3 regions of the Bradyrhizobium sp. 137 genome follow, and region 1 is predicted to be linked to each of the others. Evidence: riboswitches for the same ligand, from Rfam matches in the RefSeq annotation. Region 1 holds a riboswitch; each other region holds the start of a gene.
The links. Region 1 has a riboswitch for cobalamin ahead of IVA78_RS12735 (TonB-dependent receptor). Riboswitches for the same ligand answer to the same signal wherever they lie in the genome.
Positions count from the first base shown of each region.

Region 2: it holds a riboswitch for cobalamin, as region 1 does, so the genes downstream of both, metE (5-methyltetrahydropteroyltriglutamate--homocysteine S-methyltransferase) here and IVA78_RS12735 (TonB-dependent receptor) in region 1, are expected to answer to the same signal.
Region 3: it holds a riboswitch for cobalamin, as region 1 does, so the genes downstream of both, IVA78_RS11310 (TonB-dependent siderophore receptor) here and IVA78_RS12735 (TonB-dependent receptor) in region 1, are expected to answer to the same signal.

Region 1 is NZ_JADPKU010000050.1:92,654-98,942, forward strand. Features, by position in the region: gene IVA78_RS12725 (ABC transporter substrate-binding protein) at 1-1,105, opposite strand, end outside; gene IVA78_RS12730 (PepSY domain-containing protein) at 1,339-2,772, opposite strand; gene IVA78_RS12735 (TonB-dependent receptor) at 2,785-5,142, opposite strand; cobalamin riboswitch at 5,259-5,461, opposite strand; gene IVA78_RS12740 (histidine phosphatase family protein) at 5,534-6,106, shown strand; gene cobT (nicotinate-nucleotide--dimethylbenzimidazole phosphoribosyltransferase) at 6,113-6,289, opposite strand, start outside.
Region 2 is NZ_JADPKU010000116.1:8,498-14,786, reverse strand. Features, by position in the region: gene IVA78_RS29520 (EAL domain-containing response regulator) at 1,009-2,223, shown strand; gene IVA78_RS29515 (4Fe-4S binding protein) at 2,723-2,926, shown strand; gene IVA78_RS29510 (aminotransferase class V-fold PLP-dependent enzyme) at 3,307-3,702, shown strand; cobalamin riboswitch at 3,879-4,079, shown strand; gene metE (5-methyltetrahydropteroyltriglutamate--homocysteine S-methyltransferase) at 4,178-6,289, shown strand, end outside.
Region 3 is NZ_JADPKU010000044.1:439,318-445,606, forward strand. Features, by position in the region: gene IVA78_RS11310 (TonB-dependent siderophore receptor) at 1-1,911, opposite strand, end outside; cobalamin riboswitch at 2,019-2,214, opposite strand; gene IVA78_RS11315 (GDCCVxC domain-containing (seleno)protein) at 2,562-2,771, shown strand; gene IVA78_RS11320 (hypothetical protein) at 3,395-3,751, shown strand; partial or broken gene ihpA (divalent metal ion exporter subunit IhpA) at 3,805-5,064, shown strand; gene ihpB (divalent metal ion exporter adaptor subunit IhpB) at 5,061-6,059, shown strand; gene IVA78_RS11335 (CusA/CzcA family heavy metal efflux RND transporter) at 6,052-6,289, shown strand, end outside.

The DNA.
Region 1 (6,289 bases):
AGCCGCTCTCGGCGAGCAGCTTCTTGGCCGCATCGAAATCACGCTTGCCTTTCAGGATCTCGCCACCTGCTTCGCTGTAGAGCGGCGTATTCGGCGTGAAGAAGCCGGGGAGCGGCTTCCAGAGCGCAGTGTCGTCGCCGACGATCGCGCGCATATAATCTTCCTGGCTCAGCGCCATCAGCACGGCACGGCGCGCCCGCACATCGTTGAAGGGCGCAAAGAGGTGATTCATGCGGAACGAGCCGATATTGCCAAGGGGATCGCCGATGTCGACGCTGATATTCTTGTTTTTCTTCAGGACCGGAACGAGGTCGGCGATCGGGCTCTCCCACCAGTCGACCTCGCCGTTCTGCAACGCGGCGGCCGCGGTGGCCGGATCCGGCATCACCACCCACTCCACGCGATCGACCAGGATCTGCTTGCCGCCGGCAAGCCAGGATGCCTTCTCCTGCCGCGGCACGTAGTCGGCGAACTTCTCGAACACCGCTTTCGCGCCGGGCACCCACTCGCCCTTGGCGAACTTCATCGGACCGGAGCCGACGTAATCCGTGATCTGCTTGAACGGATCGGTCTGCGCGATGCGCTCCGGCATGATGAAGGAGCAAGGCGAATTGTTCTTTGCCAGCGCGTAAAGCATCTTCGGATAGGGCTGCTTCAGCACCCATTTGAAGGTGCGGTCGTCAACGGCGGTGAGTTCCTGCTGGAGCGCCTTGATCATGAGGCCCATCGGATCGCGGGCCGCCCAGCGGGAAAGGCTCGCGACGACGTCCTTGCTCAGCACCGGCTCGCCGTCGTGGAACTTGAGGCCAGGCCTTAAGCGAAACGTCCAGGTCGTACCGTCGTCCGTCACTTCCTCGGACTCGACCATTTGCCGCTGCGGCTGAAGCGAGGAATCGATGCCGTAGAGCGTGTCCCAGACCATCGCTGCAGCGTTGCGCACGACATATTGAGTGCCCCAGATCGGATCGAAATTGGCGAGGTTTGCCTGCGGCACGAAGCGCAGGGTGCGCGCCGCACCTTGCGACAGGGCGGGGGCCGAAAGGCCGCCCGTCAATGCCAGACCGCCCGCACCAGCCAGTCCCTTCAATACGGTCCTGCGATCCATGAAGTCCTCCCAGTATTGCCGTGATGCCGGCCATCATTGGCCACGGGCAGGTGAAACCAGAGCCCATTGGCGTGCAAATGGTATGCCACTAACCCCACCTTCGCCAGCGGGATTTGGATCGGACTTCGCGCGTCCTGGCAGGCGCCGCCGCGATCAGCACGGCGTATCGTGCGCCGCCCGCGTATCGCTGATCTGCTGATCCCTGCCGTATCGAGCCGCCCTTGCGCCTTAATTCAGGCTGCCAGCGAGGACCGCAAGCGCCGCCAGCCGATGACAATGCCGGTGATGGAGAACACCAGCCCGAGGGCACAGAGCCCGACGGTCACGACGTCGCGCAGCCGCGGATGCGAGAGCAGGACCGGGAAGTCGAGCGTGTGCAGTGCGCCGTAAAGCCAGCGGTAGGCGCGCCGCGACGGATCCAATCTTTGCAGCACGGCGCCGTCGGCGCCATCGACGTCGAACCAGTTCTCGCCGCACAACGAGCGGTAGACCGGTGCACCCGGCATCATGGATCGGGCGGGGTAGCCGTCGTTGTCAGGAAGGACGGATGGTGGAGCGCAGCCGTCTGCAAAGCGCCCGGTCAGCCCCTGAATCTCGTGCACGTCAAGGAATCCCCGCGGTCCATCGCGCGGCGCATCCCCTGTCCTGATCAACGTCTGACGGCCGAGCGCCACCCGATCGCGCCGATAGACATTGCCGTTGAAGGCGAACCATTCGACCTCGCGAGCCAAGGCAGATATTGGCCACCGATCGAGCGATGAAGCATCCCGCCAATCCGGCGCTGCGTTCACCAGGCCGGCCTCAGTGGTGGTCAACTGCCCGCGCGAGAACAGTCGGCCGTGATCCATCGAGAGCCAGCCGCTGAAGATCCAGGTCAGCACGAAGACTGTCGCTGCCAAGCCGATCAAGTGATGCAAGGCGTGCCAGCCACGGTAAGGCGACGAGATCTGCCTCTTGCCAATCCTGATCCGCACAATCCCGAGCACCGTACCAAGTACAGCCGCGATCAGAGCCAGCAGCGATAGCGACCACACCAGCCGATCCCATAGCGCCCAGTCGCTTCTCAGAACGGTCGGATAGATCCAGTGCAGCACACTGCCGACAAGATTCCAGCCTCGCTCGCGCCGCGTCGTATCCAGGACGATCTCACCGGTGAGCGACGAGACGTAGACTTCCGTCCCGGCGGCATCGCCGAGGGCCACGCGCAACAAGGGTCGATGGCGATCGAATCCGTTCGGTACGCTCCACTGATCGACATCCGCACGGCCGACAATCCTCGCATGCGAGGCATCGATCTCGCGCGGGCGCGCATGAGCCTGCGCAATAGCCAGTGCGAGATCGGCGGATTTCACCGACGCGTCGTTCCCGTCGGCCGCGCGGATTGCGCGCTGACGCGATGGACCCGAGACGATGTAAACCGCGCCGTCGCTTCGCTGGATCAGCCGAACGCGCGTGGCATCCGCGATCCCGCTCGCGGCAGCGGCGCCGGCAACCGGTATTCTCGTCTCTTCGCGATCCAGCGGCACGAGTCCGGCAAATCGCTCCGCCTCCGTCAACGACGGGAACGGAACGAAGTGCATCACGATCCCGGTCGCGAACCACATCGCGAACAGCAGGCAGAAGGCGATCCCGAGCCAGCGGTGCAGCAGGACGATCGCACTCATCATCCGTCTAACACCTCACCATTTGAACGCCGCGGAGATTTCGTAGGTCCGCGGCGCGCCGAGCAGGATTTGGTCGGGGTAGAACGGATCGCCCCAGATCGCATACCGCTTGTCGGTTATATTGCGCACACGGAAGGTCAGGCGAGCCTGGTCGACCGCATTGAACACCGTCTTGGGAATGTCGACGAAGGCATAGACGTCGGCCACAGTGTAGGCCTTCATCGTCACCACGTTGGCATCGGTGTTGTAACGGTCGCCGACGTGACGGCCGGTGATGCCGAGCTCCACCGGCCAGGGCGTGAAGAAGCGATACGAAGCGCCGGCGTTGGCCACGATGCGCGGCACGTTCGGCGGCGTGTTGCCGGAGAATGAGCCGCCGGCAAAATTGTAGTCGGCATAGCGCGCATCGACAAAGGCGATGTTGCCCCAGAGACGCAGGGGCTCGATCGGGCGCACGGACGCCGCGAGTTCCACGCCCTTCGACTCCTGCCGTCCGGCGATATTCAACTGCATGCCGCCGGCCGCGGCGTAGACGTTCTTGCGCACAATGTCGTAGGCGGAAAAAGACCACTCCGCCCTGTTGTCCCAGAACAGATGCTTGACGCCGGTCTCATAAGTGCGCGCGGTCGTCAGTTCGAGCGGCTGGGTCGGCCCGAGCAGAAAGATGTTGTTGGCGGAGATATCAGCGCCGGTGGCGTACTGGCTGAAGAAGGTCAGGCCGGGCACGGCCTCCCAGGTGTAGCCGATGCGACCGGTGACCGGCGCCCAGTCTTTCGTGAACGGAAAGCCAGCCTTCTCCAGGCCGTTCTTATCGGTCGAGTTGCGGTCGAGCCCGATATGCTCGACGCGCAGGCCGCCGACCAGTGCGAAGGTACGTGTCAGCTTCAGCCGGTCCTCGAACGACAGCGCCTCATTGTCGATGCGCGCGGTTTGCTGCTGGATCGTGAGCGGGCCGTAAAAGCCGCGGTCGGGATTGACCAGCGAAACGGAATCGCCTGGGAAGTTTGCCGCACCCGGCCTGACGAAGTCGAGATAGCTTGACGACAACGTCGTGACCAGCCGGTTGTCGAAGCCTGCAATGTTCGTGTCCCAGATCAGGTCGGTGATGTTGCCCACCAGCCGCTGGCTGTGCGCGACATAGAAGCGTTCACGATCGACCATGTTCGTCGTGGAATTGAACGCCTCGATCTCGTTGTTGAACCAGGTCCGTTCTGCACCGTAGCCATATGCCTGGCTCTTCAGCGTCAGGTCCGGCGCGAGCTTCAGCTCGAAGCCACCGCGCAGCCACACCTCCTGGGCGGCGTTGCGATTGTCGAGGACGTTGTAATTGGTGTTGAAGGTGCGGTCGTCAATGGTGACGGCGCCGAGATTGCTTCCGTTGTAGTTGGAGACGTAATTGCCGGAGACGATCCCCGTCGTCGCGTGCGAGCCGCTGAAGGCGATCGGCACCAGCGGCGCGCCCCAATAGGCTTTGGAGCGGTCCTCCCTGTATTCGATTGCGCCCCAGATCTTGAGACTGTCCGAGATGCGGTAATTGAGCTGGCCGGACGTGCCGAACGTCTTGACGTTGGTGTCGTCGGCAAAGCCGTTGAGGGTGGAACGGCTGATGTCGACGCGATAGTCCAGGCCCTGCACGTTGGTGCTGCCACCCGAGCCATAGTGGACGCGGAACGAGTTCAGGGAATCCCAAGAGAAATCAGCCTCGTTCCGGACCGGTCCTGTATGCGGCTGCTTGGTGACGAAGTTGATGGCGCCGCCGGCAGCGCCCTCGCCTGAAATCAGCGAGGCCGGACCTTTCAGGAATTCAACGGCCTCCAGATTGGCGGTGTCTACGATCCGCGAGGTCATGTTCTGCGGACCGATCTTGATGCCGTTGTAGAGCGTGTTGATCTGGCTGTTGGTGAAGCCGCGCATGGAGAAGGCTGAAGGTTCAGCCGGATTGTCGCCGGAGGTGACGCCGACCGCGCCCTGCGCCACTTCGGAGACAGTGCGATAGCTCTGCTCGCGCATCGTCTCGGCCGAGATGACTTCGGCGGTCGCCGGCGTTTCACGCACGGTGAGGCCGAGCCGCGAGGCGCTTTCAGCCACAGCATTGCTGTTGAGCGGCGTTGGTGCCGCGGCGGCCGGCACGACAGGCTTGGGCGCTGCGGATGCAGTCGCTGGCCTGCGCGCCGTTGCACGGCGTGTGCCCTGCGCCTCCCGGCCCGCCGGCTTGGCCTGCTTGCGGGATTGGGCGGGCGACACCTCGACCGGCGGCAGCGACTCGCGGACCTGCTGCGCCCGGGCGGCAGATACATCGACGGCGGCCAGTGACGTAAGCGCCGCGGAGGCAAGCAGGAAGCGGTGCGGTCGTACAAAAAGGAGACAAGACACGGTTTTCGAAACCTCGGTATGACGTCAGTGGCACGTCACAGCGAACGAGGTCTCACCTTTGGCCTGTCAGCCCTTCGATGAAGCCGAATGTCTGTACTCCCCGACCGACATCTTCGCGTGTGACCACGGCTGACGGCAGGTCTCCTGGCTCGCGGGTCGTGACCGCTTCGTCGCCTTCCCGGGACCGAGGACCCAGTGGCTTCTGACGAAGGATTCACCGCTTACAGTTGCGGGGGCAGCCGCGGCATTGGGGACGAATTCCCCGCACCGCATTCCCTTTTCATCCCCTCTCGGGGAAACCGTCGCCAGCATCTAGGATTACGATCAAGACGGAGTCAATGTGCAAGCTGCGGCGTTATTGCCACAGCAACCAACTTCCTTGGAGACGAGCATGGAAGGCGAGACCTTCCTCTGGCTGATACGGCATGCGCCGGTCGATGGCGTCACAGGGACGATCCATGCCGCCGATGCCCCGGCCGATCTTCGCGATCGCGCGCAGCTAGAGGCACTGCGGCAGTCTCTGCCGAGAGGCGCGGCGAGCCATGCGAGCCCAGCGCGGCGCACGATCGAGACCGCGCATGCGCTGGGACTCGCGCCCGAGCTGATCCCCGAATTCGGGGAACAGGATTTCGGCGCATGGACCGGCCGTCGGCATGACGAGATCGGCGCGGCCGGGGACGAGGCCTATGCGCAATTCTGGAGCGATCCGGCGCGCGGACGTCCGCCGGGCGGCGAGAGCTTTGCGGATCAGGTCGCGCGCGTCCGGCTTGGGCTCTCGCGGATCGGCGCGGGCTCCGCAACGCTCGTCGTGCATTCCGGCACGATCCGCGCCGCGCTGTGCATCGCGCTGGATCTGACGCCGCACGCCGCCTTGCGCTTCGTGATCGATCCGCTGTCGCTCACCCGGATCGACCGGCTCGCCACTGGGTGGCGCGTCGTCTCCGTCAATCAGCGGATGGCCTGAGCCCGATCAGGCCGGGCGATCCGGCACATTGGCTTGCGCAAAAGTCGCCATCCCGTTGTGGAGCGCGCAAGCCGACCGCACCAGCGGCAACGCGATCGCAGCGCCGGAGCCCTCACCGAGCCGGAGATCGAGGCTGATCAGCGGCTGCACGTTCAGCGCACGCAGCACCAGCCGATGCCCCTG
Region 2 (6,289 bases), on a different contig from region 1:
TCAATCATCTGCCAGCCTCGGCGCTTCGCCTCCGAATGTACCGCCTCGAGCAGATGCCGACCGTGGTCAGAGCTTCGGAAGTCGCGAGAAATCCATAGCTCCTGAAGCACATCGTACGCTCCGGCTGCTCTCACGGCCCGTACGGCCGAGGTGGCAGCGACCCCTACAATCTGCCGGGTGGCTTGTTCCTCGATGACAAAAATGAAGCCTCTTCGGGATCCTGAATCAGGCGCAAAGCAGCCTGCTTCGCGCCTTCAAGGCTGAACTCTGGTCCGGGGCCACCTAATTCAGAAAGTAGCTTTTCGACGGCTTCTGCGATCGCGTTCTCATCTCCTGGCACGCTTTGCGCAAAGCCGTGCCCCCGTGGGGCAGGCCTTGCGCTTCAGCGACAACACGAACACCCGTCAGTTAGTCCCTCCAGTCCCTCTTGAGGATATCCATGCTTCAGAAGGATACAGAAAACGCAACTGAGAGCAACTATCAAGCTCGATAGGGAATAGGACGTCCGCACTCGCTATCAGCAACAGAGGTGAGGTAAGTGCAAGCTGTTGCCGTTCTCAGAATCGACTGCGGCTTGACCTGCTGCGAACTCATGATGGACTTCCTTCGATTGGAAAGGAAGTCCACGAGACGGCACATTCGCGCGTGGGCAGGCGGGCCATGAAGATCAAACATTTCGTAAGAGTGATTTCCGATCATCACTCACGAGCGACTCGATTCAGTAGATCTTGCGGCATGGTAATTGCCGTGCCATAGGGCGCATCAGCTCGGCGCGTCCGAAGGTGAGATTCCCCACACTCGTGTGCGTCACTCGTACAAAGTTGCGCGAGGCGGGAGAGGTATCATACGCGTGCGCCCGACAAAATCGTCTGAACAACATCGCGAAAGATTTTGCACGCTAATGCACTATCTTAAGCTTACCTCGAAGAATCGAAAGATAATGGCAAGCACAGCTTGTTTACCTTCCCTCCTCGTTTAAGGGACCGTCACGGAACGGGAGTGGTTGCAATGGAGCATGGGCAGGCCGAACTAGTCGGAGGAAAACCTGTAATCTTCGGACAGCGTAAGGTGCGGCCGCGAGCGTGCGTGGCCGTCGGCAAGCGGCATCTGCGCGCCTTTCTTCGGGATGTGCTGGAGGATATGGGGTTTGTTATCAGCGAATGCGGGACTGCTGACGAGCTGTCTCACGTACTCGGCACGGACTTCCCTGATCTGATCCTGCTCGGCATTGGCTCGGATCGCATCGAGCCTGGACGATTGCTCGAGATACTCGTACGCGAAGGATTTGCAGGCGGAGTGCTGGCGTTCGGCGCCCGCGAGTCGATCATCATGACGGCAGTGCAGCAGGTCGGGGGCGAGTATGGACTTGATATGCTGCCGCCGCTGAGGACGCCGTTTGCAGCCGAGACGCTGCGCGATCGGGTCGCCATGCTCTTGCCCAGAGAGCCGGCGCCCCGTCCCGCGGTCCATGTCGGGGAAGCCTTACACGCTGGCTGGCTTGAGCTCTGGTATGAGCCGAAGTTTGACGCGTGTACCCTCAGCCGCCGCGGCGCCGAGGCGCTTGTGCGAATGCGGCACCCGACCTGGGGCGTTGTTCCACCGGCCTATTTCATCGCGGAGGCTCACGATCCGCATTTTAGGGAGTTGTCGCGGTTCGTGATCGACCGCGCGATCAAGGATTGGCAGTATCTTCTGGAGCAGCAAACTTCGATCGATCTCTCCATCAATCTCCCGGCAGCATTCCTGATTGACCCGCAAGCGGTACGCGATCTCTGTCAGCGCATGCCGTCGCACCCCGCTTTCGGCGGCTTGACGATTGAAATCGATAGCGAGGAAGCGATCCAGAACCTAGATCTCCTGATTGAGGTCGCGCGTGAGGTTCGCTTTCACAACATTGGCCTTGCAATCGACAATGTCGGCGCCAATTGGCCGCAGCTGATGGGGATGGAAAAATTCCCGTTCATGAAATTAAAAGTGGACCGGCAGTACGTCGCCGGTTGCGGAAATGGACCCCTGAAGCGAACGGTGTGCCGCCATATCGTCGATATAGCCAAAGAGTACAGCGTGCGCACCGTCGCCGCAGGTGTGGAGAGCCACGCCGACCTGATCGCTGTGACCGAACTCGGCTTCGACCTTGCGCAGGGCCATCTGTTCGGAAAGGCCATGCCGCTGAAGCAATTTGCACAGTCATCTTTCAGCCCTGTTCCACTTCGTCCAAAATAGTTGCATGAGGAGTGGCTGAGCAGAGCCAGGCAAAGCGTACCAGCGCTCGCCCGCGCCGCCATGCCTACTCGGCACCAGGCATGCGGCTGACTGCAATTAAAGCGGAGTTAACGTTGCAGCCGTGAGCGAGGCTTGCACAAAACCTCCAGTCAGGGTGTGTGACCGGAGGTTTGCCGAGATCCGGCGTAGACGTGCGTCGGCTCGCGGCTTTTAGTCGCGCCGCCGGTTTCGGAATCGTCGAGCGTCGCTTGGCCCCGCGCTGCCATGCCAGACAAACGACGGAAGGTCCCAGCGGTCGAGTCGCGACTGGCTCTCGGAGTAGGGCCTGAGGGCTCGCATAGCTTGAAATTGAGTGGCCCGTTGCTGTCGCAGATGTAGCATGGTCTCAGACCCGGGACAGCACCTTTGGGCAAATTGCCCATCATTGAGCGCGTCTGTCCTTGGCACGGCATTTGAAAGGGATCGCCAATGGCATCGCTCGCCTAAGGAGTCGGAAGGCATGGCTTACAAGATCGTCGCTTCGCAATGCACCGTTTGTGGGGCATGTGAGTTCGAGTGTCCCAACGCGGCGATCAGCCTCAAGCGCGACATTTACGTTATCGATGTCAAAAAGTGCACGGAGTGCGAGGGCCATTCCGACACGCCGCAATGTGCGGTGGTCTGTCCGGTGCCTGACACCTGTGTCCCGTCTAAGACAGCATAAGCAGCCCGCGTCCAGAAGGCTTCACCGCTCGATTTCGCGAACGAAGTAGTAGATGTCGCGCTTGTGGAGGCCGCCGACCGCGTGGGGCGGATCGAGGTCGATCAACATCGTTATGACCTTAAGGCGCCGATCGACTCCGAGAAGCCCTCGAAGGGCTCTGCAGGATATCTAAAGCTACGTCACTTCGAAGCCGAAGAGACGGTCTCGATGCGACGAGATCGGTCCGGAGATCCTGAAGACGTGCGAGAAGCTCGGCATCCGCTTGGCCGTGGTCACCATGCACGCGTGCATGAGCCTAGGGTCATAGCAGGATCCCCGCCGCCCCCGCTCTCGCCGCTTACTCCAGTTTCGCAAGTCAGCGTGCATCCTGAGGTCCGGAACTGTTCCTGCGATGTTGCGCAGGCCAACGTCCAGGCTGCACTACTCGCCAGCGGCGACGGAAACAACGAAGGCGCGCCAAAGTCGCTCAGCACGTAAGTGCTTGGCGCACCGAGGAGATCATCTTGACCAACGCCACGGAGGCGATCGAGCTCGCGGCTCGTCGCGGGGTCCGCCGAACACAGGCAGTCCGACCTGATCATCCGTGCGATCATGGAGCAATCCCGGCCTTGGCAATTCCTAAGGAGCCTCATGGCGCTGTGTTCAAGCGGATGTCGGCCGAGCATGATCGCAACTTCCTCACGGGCGAGTTCGAGAAGCTGCTGACGGAAAAGACCAGGCTTGTCGCGATCACGCAGATGTCGAAGCGCCCAGCGCGTTCGTTCTGCTCGCGTTAGCTCACGACTACGCCAAGAGGGTGTTGAGCGGACGCATTCATAAGCGGAGGCTTCACAGATCCACGCGTTTTTACCAGGCCGGGAGTAAGACCGTTGTGCCCTACCTGGTACAGCTGGCAATCGCTTGGGCAATATCGCGGCAACACTTAGTAGGTTGACGGATCGATCCTCGTGCGTCTAATGCCAGCCGTCGTGGTCTTCGGATTTCGTTTGATCCGGAGCTAAGAGGGAAGCCGGTGCAATGCCGGCGCTGCCCCCGCAACTGTAAGCGGCGAGCCGCTGTCCAACGAAGTCACTGAAGCCATGCGGCTTCGGGAAGGCCGGACAGCAGCGACGACCCGCGAGCCAGGAGACCTGCCTCGACAATATATCGTCCACGGGCGGGGTGTCCCGGTGTGCGCCAACAGCTGTCGCTCACGCGATATTCGCTGCATGCGTCCGCCATGGCCTTTGCCCCAATTATGGGGTCTGATCTATGTCTATTCTTGCGCTTCCCGTTGCCACATTGGGGACGTCACGCATCGGCCCACGACGCGAACTCAAGTTCGCGCTCGAGAGCTACTGGGCGGGAAACTCCAGCGAAGCCGAGCTCCTCGAGGCGGGGAGTGGACTTCGTGCCGCTAATTGGGCACGGCAGAAATCCTGCGGTGTGACGGTCATTCCTTCGAATGACTTCTCGCTCTACGACCAGGTGCTCGATACCAGCGTAATGGTCGGAGCCATTCCCGACGTCTACGGCTGGACCGAAGGTCCTGTGTCGCTCAAGACCTACTTCGCCATGGCACGTGGCGCTCAGGACGGTGATCACACTCAGCATGGGCCAGGCGTAGCCGCACAGGAAATGACGAAGTGGTTCGATACCAACTACCACTACATGGTGCCGGAATTTCACCAGGATCAGATCTTTAAGTATTCCTCTCGAAAGCCGATCGAGGAATATGAGGAGGCAAAAAGCCTCGGCTACCAAACGCGCCCCGTCCTAGTTGGCCCAGTCACTTTCCTGAAGCTCGGCAAAAGCGCAAATCCCGCATTCAATCCGCTGTCGCTGCTTGATAGGCTCCTCCCAGTCTATGTCGATGTGCTCCGCGAACTAGCCTCGTGCGGTGCTGAATGGGTTCAGCTCGACGAGCCATGCCTGGTGATGGACATCGACGAAGCGTCGCGGGCGGCTGTCCGCCGGGCCTATGCTCATTTCGCAAAGGTTGTGCCGGCCCTTAAAATCATGCTGGCCACTTATTTCGGCGCTATCGGCGACAATCTTGAAACAGCCCTTGCCTTGCCCGTTGCCGGGCTTCATGTCGATCTGGTTCGGGCACCCGACCAGTTGGACGCAATTGTCGCCACAGCCCGCAGAGATCTCGTGGTCTCGCTAGGCGTGGTTGATGGTCGCAACGTCTGGCGCTCCAATCTTGCGGCGCTGCTCGACCAACTTGCCCCTTTGGTCAAAAAGCTGGGCAGGGACCGTGTTCAGATTGCTCCTTCCTGCTCGCTGCTTCATGTTCCGATCGACATTGAGCTAGAGACCGATCTCGATCCCAATCTGAAGACGTGGCTGGCGTTCTCAGTTCAGAAGTTCAAGGAACTTTCGATATTGGGCAAAGCGCTGGCCGGCCATGCTGCCGAGGTGGCCGATGAACTTGCGCTTTCCGAGGACGCAGCCGTGACCCGCGAAACATCGCCCGAGATCCACAATGCGAATGTCGCCGGACGAATGGCCGCGATCGACGATAGCATGCGTCGCCGTCGCAGTGCGTTCACCCAGCGTGCCGACGTCCAGCGGGTCGCGTTCGCATTGCCGATGTTTCCAACGACAACCATCGGGTCCTTCCCGCAAACGGTCGACGTCCGGAATGCGCGTGCGGCTCATGCGCGGGGAGCGCTGAATGACGCGCAGTACGAGCAGCTTCTGAAAGCGGAGACAGCCCGTACCGTGCAGTGGCAGGAAGATATCGGCCTGGACGTGCTCGTACACGGTGAGTTCGAGCGCAATGACATGGTTCAATACTTTGCCGAGCAGCTGTTGGGATTCGCTTTCACCAAGCACGGCTGGGTTCAGTCTTATGGGTCGCGGTACGTTCGTCCGCCTATCCTGTTCGGAGATGTCTCCCGGCCGAAGCCGATGACCGTTGAATGGTGGCGCTTCGCGCAGTCTCTGACCAAGAAACCCGTCAAGGCTATGCTGACCGGACCGGTGACGATCCTGAACTGGTCGTTTGTCCGCGACGACATCTCGCGGAGCGAGACATGCCGTCAGATCGCTCTTGCGATCCGAGATGAGGTGATCGATCTTGAGGCGGCTGGAGCGACCATGATCCAGATCGACGAGGCTGCGTTGCGGGAGGGATTGCCGCTACGCAAATCGCAGTGGAGGAACTATCTCGATTGGGCAGTGGACAGCTTCCGCGTTTGCTCGTCCGCTGTCGCCGACGGAACTCAGATCCATACCCACATGTGCTATTCCGAGTTCAACGAAATCATCGATGCGATCGCAGCAATGGATGCTGACGTCATTTCAATCGAGACGTCCCGTTCTAAGATGGAATTGCTCGAGGCCTTCAAGAGCTACAAATATCCCAATGAGATCGGG
Region 3 (6,289 bases), on a different contig from region 1:
GCGCAGGAAGGCGGTATTGGCATCTATGCGCAAGCAATGATCGAGCAGGAAACCGACTGACGCTTCGACGCCGCGCGATGACTGCTGGCCGACCTGGACGGTCAGCGACGGAATGTTGGGATCGCGTGCCAGCAGGTTGTTCTTCACGATCTCATAGCCGGCCAGGGTCCATTCGCCGCGGCCGCCCCAGAACGATTGCTTGACACCGATTTCGACTTGCTTGCCGGTCGCCAGGTCGAAGTTCTTGTTTGCGGAGGACAGTGAGACGAGCCCTCCGACCGGGTCGGCCGCGGTGGCATATTGGGCATAGAAAGCGAGATCCTTGACCGGTGCATAGACGGCGCCGGCGCGCCAGGTCGTCGAAGAGAACGATTTCTCGAAGCTGTTGGCGGGCGAGACATAGTCGGTGCGCGCGATTGTCGGTTCATCCTGACGTATGCCGGCAATCAAGGACAGTTGCTCGGTGACCGACAGCCTGTTCTCGGCAAACAGCGCGTACTGGTTGGTTACGCTGCCATAGCCGGGAACTGTGGGATTCGGGCTGTTGAATATGCCTGGAGCGAAACTGAATGGGTTGACGGACGACGAGCCGCCGTAAGGTGAATTGTTGGTGTGGGTAAAATTGATGCTGTTGACGTCGAAACCTGCGACGAACTCATTGGCCATGCCAAGGACATGTCCGCGGAATTTCGCATCCATGCGATTGCCGACCTGCTGCTGATCGTGAAAAATCTCGATATAGCTGCTGCGGTTGATCAGGCCGGTGGCGGGGTTATAGGCGTAGCTTTCGACGTCCTTCCAATGTCGCTTGGAGTTCAGATAGTAAAGCGTGTTCTGAACCGAAATTCCATCGGCCACCTGCCATTCAGTTTTCACCTGGTTCCAGCTATCCTGGTAGCGGATGTGGCTGTCGCTGACGTTGTAATTCTTGAAGCGGAGAGATTCATCGAGCCTGCCGTTGATCAGCGGCGTGCCGAAGTAGCGCGACGGGTTGCGGTCACCGTAGTCCGTGGACAGTGTCCAGGTGACGTCGTCGTTCTGCTTGATCTGGATCACGGCATGAAGCGCGACGTTCGAGGTGTCGTCGCGATCGACCCAGCCATCCGACATGTTGCCGGAGGCGGTGATCCGATAGGCGACGTCCTTGCTGACCGGACCGCCACTGTCCACCGCAATTCGCCGGGTCATGTTGCTGTCCAGCGACATCTCGGCCTGATTGCGAGGGACCCACAATGGCAGTTTTGAAACCACGTTGATGGCGCCGCCGACCGCGCCCGCGCCGTACATCACCGACGCAGGGCCGCGCAGCACCTCGATGCGCTCGGTCGACCAGGTGTCGAACGGAAAGGCCACCGTCCCGGCGCCGATATAGAGCTGGGTGCCGTCATACAGCGTCATGACGGAGCCAAGGCCCGTGAAGCCGCGGGTATTGAACGAGACGCCGCCATTGCCCGGTGCCGGGCTCGCCGTGAAGCCGGTGGCGTTTTGCGTCACCGCGTCGAGGATGTTCTGCTGGCCGCGTTCGGCGATGGTTTCAGCGGAGATCACCTCCACGCTGGCTGGCGTCTGCAGTCGCGTCAGGCCGAGCCGGCTGCCGGCCGTGCTCGCGCCGGTGAGGTTGAGCGTCGGTGCGGCGAAGACAGGACCAGTCGGCGCGGCAACCTGTGTACCGGTATTGACAGCTATGTTGCGCTGCTGGCGCAAACGCGCGGCGCTGGCGGTCGCAGAACTGCGTCGGGTGCTTTGGGCCCTCGGCGACGTTGCCGGCGACTGCACCACAACGGGGTCGAGCGTCTGGACCGTCCTTTCGGACTGTGCCCAGCCGTCGGTCGACAAAACCAGGCAGGAGAATGCAGCTGAGCGCAGAATCGCGCGGCGATACCGCGGCGCGAAGATTGTACGGGAGGTCATCAACAGACTCGCGATAACGTGGCACGTCACCGCGAACGCAGCTTGGCCGCTGCCTCAAGAAGAAGGCAGCCCCAACACCCACCAGGACACCCCGCCCAATGTGCTCGCGTGTGACCACGACTGACGGCAGGTCTCCTGGCTCGCGGGTCGTTACCTCTCGCCGCCTTCCCAGGTCCGCAGGCCCAGTGGCGTTTGGCGAAGGCTCACCGCTTACAGTTGCGGGGGCAGCCACGGCGTTGGGGGATCCCCGCACCGTATTCCCTATTGATCTCCCGAAGGAGAACCGTCGTTGTCACCCTAGTTTTATTTGCAAACGGCTGTCAATTGGATGTTTCGCTGCGGCAGAAGTCAGCGCGTGGCGCCGATCATCAGGCCAAGTCGAGGATTCGACACCGCGGGAGATGGCATGTCAGATCACGCGTCGATCCCTTATGAATTGGTTGCAGCGGTGAGCGTGGTGAGGTCTACTGCTTGCGCACAGGCCGACGAGGTCGCGATCACGACGCACACTACGTTCGACGTCGGTGACAACTCCAATGCCGTTCAAAGCTCCGCACGTATCCTTCGTATCGTTGCCGTTAAGGTGCCCTCCGGGATCAACCAGGCGATGATCGTTGGAAACTGGCTCGCGCGATGCTACGTTAGAGGGCATGCACGTCGAATCCACTCTCATTTGCCCGTCATGCGGCCATCGATCCATTGAGACGATGCCGACCGACGCTTGCCAATTCTTTTACGATTGCCGCGGATGCGGCACCCGGCTGAAGCCTAAATCGGGCAATTGCTGCGTGTTCTGCTCCTATGGCACCGTGCCTTGCCCACCGATCCAAGAGAATGGCAAGGGAGCTTGCTGCGGGTAGTTTGCCGATTTCCTGCGTGTGCCGATGAGTGCACGGGCTTTCGCGCGAGGATAACGCGATCGGCGTTGGGGTCCGGACCTCAATTGCTGCGCCGTCGCTCTTGCCCTAATCACGTGGGAATTCCGCCGCGAGCTCGCGCTAACGGGGCCCATAGAAGTGAACGAACGATGAACGGTACCCCGACAGCTATCGGGATCAGCCAGTACGTGAAATGAGGCAAGTCCTTCCAAAGCGGCAACTGCTTTCCATTGTCGACGTAGAACGATCGGGCGCTGGATCGACCTGAGTGGACCGCCGTCGATTCGAGCGGCGGCCGGGTCAACATCATTTCTTCCGCGGAAGACGTGGCCGACCGCATCGCCGACTTCATCAAGCAGACACGATACACGACAGGAGGGAGCATGCAGCATCGATCCACGCTTCGCGCGAGCCTCTCGGACTATTTGGCACCCTTGCCGTGCGCGAGGCAGCTGGAGCTCAGAGCTGCCGCCTATTCCGTCAAGCGTTCCCTCCCGTGACTTGAGCCCCCGGTTCCCGGATCATAAGGATGTTAACACTGTTGCGGATCGACACCCCGGCCTAGTGCATGGTACTGGTCATCGCCCGATCGATCGGAACCCCGAGTGACCCTTTCCTTCAGATTTGGCCGTATCCTGCCGCGCTCGCTGCGCGGTGCGATGACCATATTTGTGATCGCGACCTACCTGATCGCCGGCGTGCTTCACGGCGTGTGCGATCTGGATGTCACAAATTCGTCGCCCAATGTTGTCGTCTCCTTCGCCGACAAGGGCATCGGCCATTCCGACAAGGGCGCTTTGGCCGACCATCACTGTCACGGCTGCTTCTCCGTCTCCGTTCCGGCCCCAGTGATTGCAGCGGTAGCCGTGATGCGCCCGATAGAGATCGTACCCACGCTGCAGGTCGTTCGGCGCGGTCTGCCGCCCGGAATCGACCCACCGCCCCCGAAATTCCTGACCTGAAATGACCGCTGGGCGCATCGCGCCCTAGATCCGTCTTTCGTCAGGTTTTCACCATGTTTCCAAAGTGCGTCACGCGTTTCGCGTGCGCGACGGCGTTGCTGGTCAGTCCCTGGTTGCGCGGTGTCGCATTCGCAGACCCTCAACCTCGGAGCGGCGCTGCAGCGCGCGCTCGCGACCAGTCCGCGTCTGACGGCCGCCGAGCGCGACGTCGGGATCGCCGCCGGCCAGCGCATCCAGGCGGGGGCACGGCTCAATCCGGAACTGTCCTACGAACAGGACAATTCTTTCGGATCCGGTATCTACCGCGGCACCAAGTCGGCCGAGACGACGCTGCAGATCAGCCAGCTCTTCGAGCTCTTCGGGAAGCGCGAGGCCCGCATCGCCGCCGGGCAGGCAGGTGTGGAAGGAGCCACGATCGAACGCAAGGCGGTGCGCCTGCAGATCCTTGCCGAGACGGCGATCGCGTTCCTGAACGTGCTCGGGCTGCAGCGGCGCATCCAGATCCTGGACGAGCAGGTCGCCGCGCTCGAGCGTCTGACGCCCTTGCTCCAGCGCAGCGTGGACGCCGGCGCGTCGTCGCCTGCCGAGACGAAGTCGCCGCCGCCCTGGTGAAGGCCGATCGCGAGCGCACCAAAGCCAGCCTGTCCAGCGCCCGTCGCGAGTTAGGGGTGCTCATAGGGGAGACCTCACCGAAGTTCGCCAGCGTCTCCGGACGTCTGGATGCTACCGCTCGGGCGCCGTCGTTCCAGGCAGTGATCGCGGCCATCGACGCGAACCCGCAATTGGTGAGGTGGAATGCAGTCTACGCCCAGCGCAATGCCGAACTTCTTCTGGCGCGGCTGAAGCCTTACCCGGACGTCCGTCTCGCCGCCGGCTGGCGGCATTTCAACGAAACCAACGACGACGCGGTCCGGCTGACCCTGTCGGTCCCGATCCCGGTGTTCGATCAGAACCAGGGCAATATCCTGTCGGCCCAGGAAAGCCTGGCCAAAACGCGATCCGAGCGCGAGGCGAACCGCAACACCCTCCTAGTCGTCGCGGGGCGGGCCTACGATACCGTGCAGGGCTCGCTGGGGGAGCTCGCTATTCTGCGCGATTCCGGCATTCCCAAGGCCCAAGCTGCCGCCAACGAGATCGAGCAGGGCTACGGCGCCGGACGCTTCTCTCTGCTCGAAGTGCTGGATGCCCAGGCCAACGTCACCCAGGCGCGCCTGCGCGAGCAGGAGGCGTTGCAGAACTACCATGTCGCCGTTGCGACCATCGAAGGGCTCGTCGGCAATCCCTTCGTTCTGGCGCGGGAGAGCGCACGATGAGAACTTCCAGCGCATTCATCCTGGCCGTAGCCGCGGCCGCCGCCGGCGCGTTCGGTTATCGCTGGCTCATGCCGGCCGATGCTCCCGCCGCGACGCAGCATGCCGAAAAGCATGAAGGCGGCGAAGCCAAGGAGGACAAGGGCGGCAACCAGCACGTGGAGAAGGACGAGCACGGCGCCGACCGCATCGTGATCAGCGACGTCAAGCTTGCGGCTGCCGGCGCGACGTTCGCCGAAGCCGGACCGGCTACCCTGACGGACACCCTGTCTTTCAACGGCGTGCTGCGCGCCAACCAGGAGACCGTGGTCCAGGTCACTCCGCGCTTTCCCGGCATCGCGCGCGGCATCAAGAGGCGAATCGGGGACGTGGTCGCCAAGGACGACCTGCTGGCCTCGATCGAAAGCAACCAAAGCCTCACCGTGTACGATCTCAAGGCGCCGATCGCCGGCACCGTGATCGACCGGCAGATTTCGCTCGGCGAATACGTGTCCGAGCAGAAGCCGGCCTTCGTCGTGGCGGACCTTTCAACGATCTGGGTCGATCTTTCGATCTATCGTCAGGATCTCAGGCGCGTCCGGATCGGCGACGAGGTGCTGATCGATCCCGACGACGCCGCAAGCGACATCAAGGGCAAGATCTCCTATCTTGCGCCCGTCGGGGCAAGCGAAACGCAGACGGCCATCGCGCGGGTGATCTTGCCGAACCCCGACGGACGGCTGCGGCCGGGCCTGTTCGTGACCGCTCGTTTGGTCCTTGCCGAGCGGAAGGTGCCGGTCGCGGTGCAGGCGGGCGCGATCCAAACCTTCGAGAACAAGACGGTCGTGTTCGTGCGGGAAGACGACGACAAGCTCGAAGCACGCCCCGTCGAGCTCGGGGATTCCGACCAGAAGTTCGTGGAAGTCCGTGCAGGCATATCGCCGGGCGAGAAGTATGTCGCCGAAAACTCGTTCGTCGTGAAGGCCGAGATGGGCAAGGGAGAGGCAGAGCATGATTGAGCGCCTCATCGAGTTCTCCATCCGCCAGCGCTGGCTGGTGATCCTCTTCGTGCTCGGGCTTCTGACCTTCGGTGGTTGGAACTTCACTCGGCTGCCGATCGACGCCGTGCCTGACATCACGAACGTGCAGGTCCAGATCAACACGCAGGCTCCGGGATATTCGCCGCTGGAAACCGAGCAGCGCATCACGTTTCCGGTGGAGACGGCGATGGGTGGCCTGCCCAAGCTCG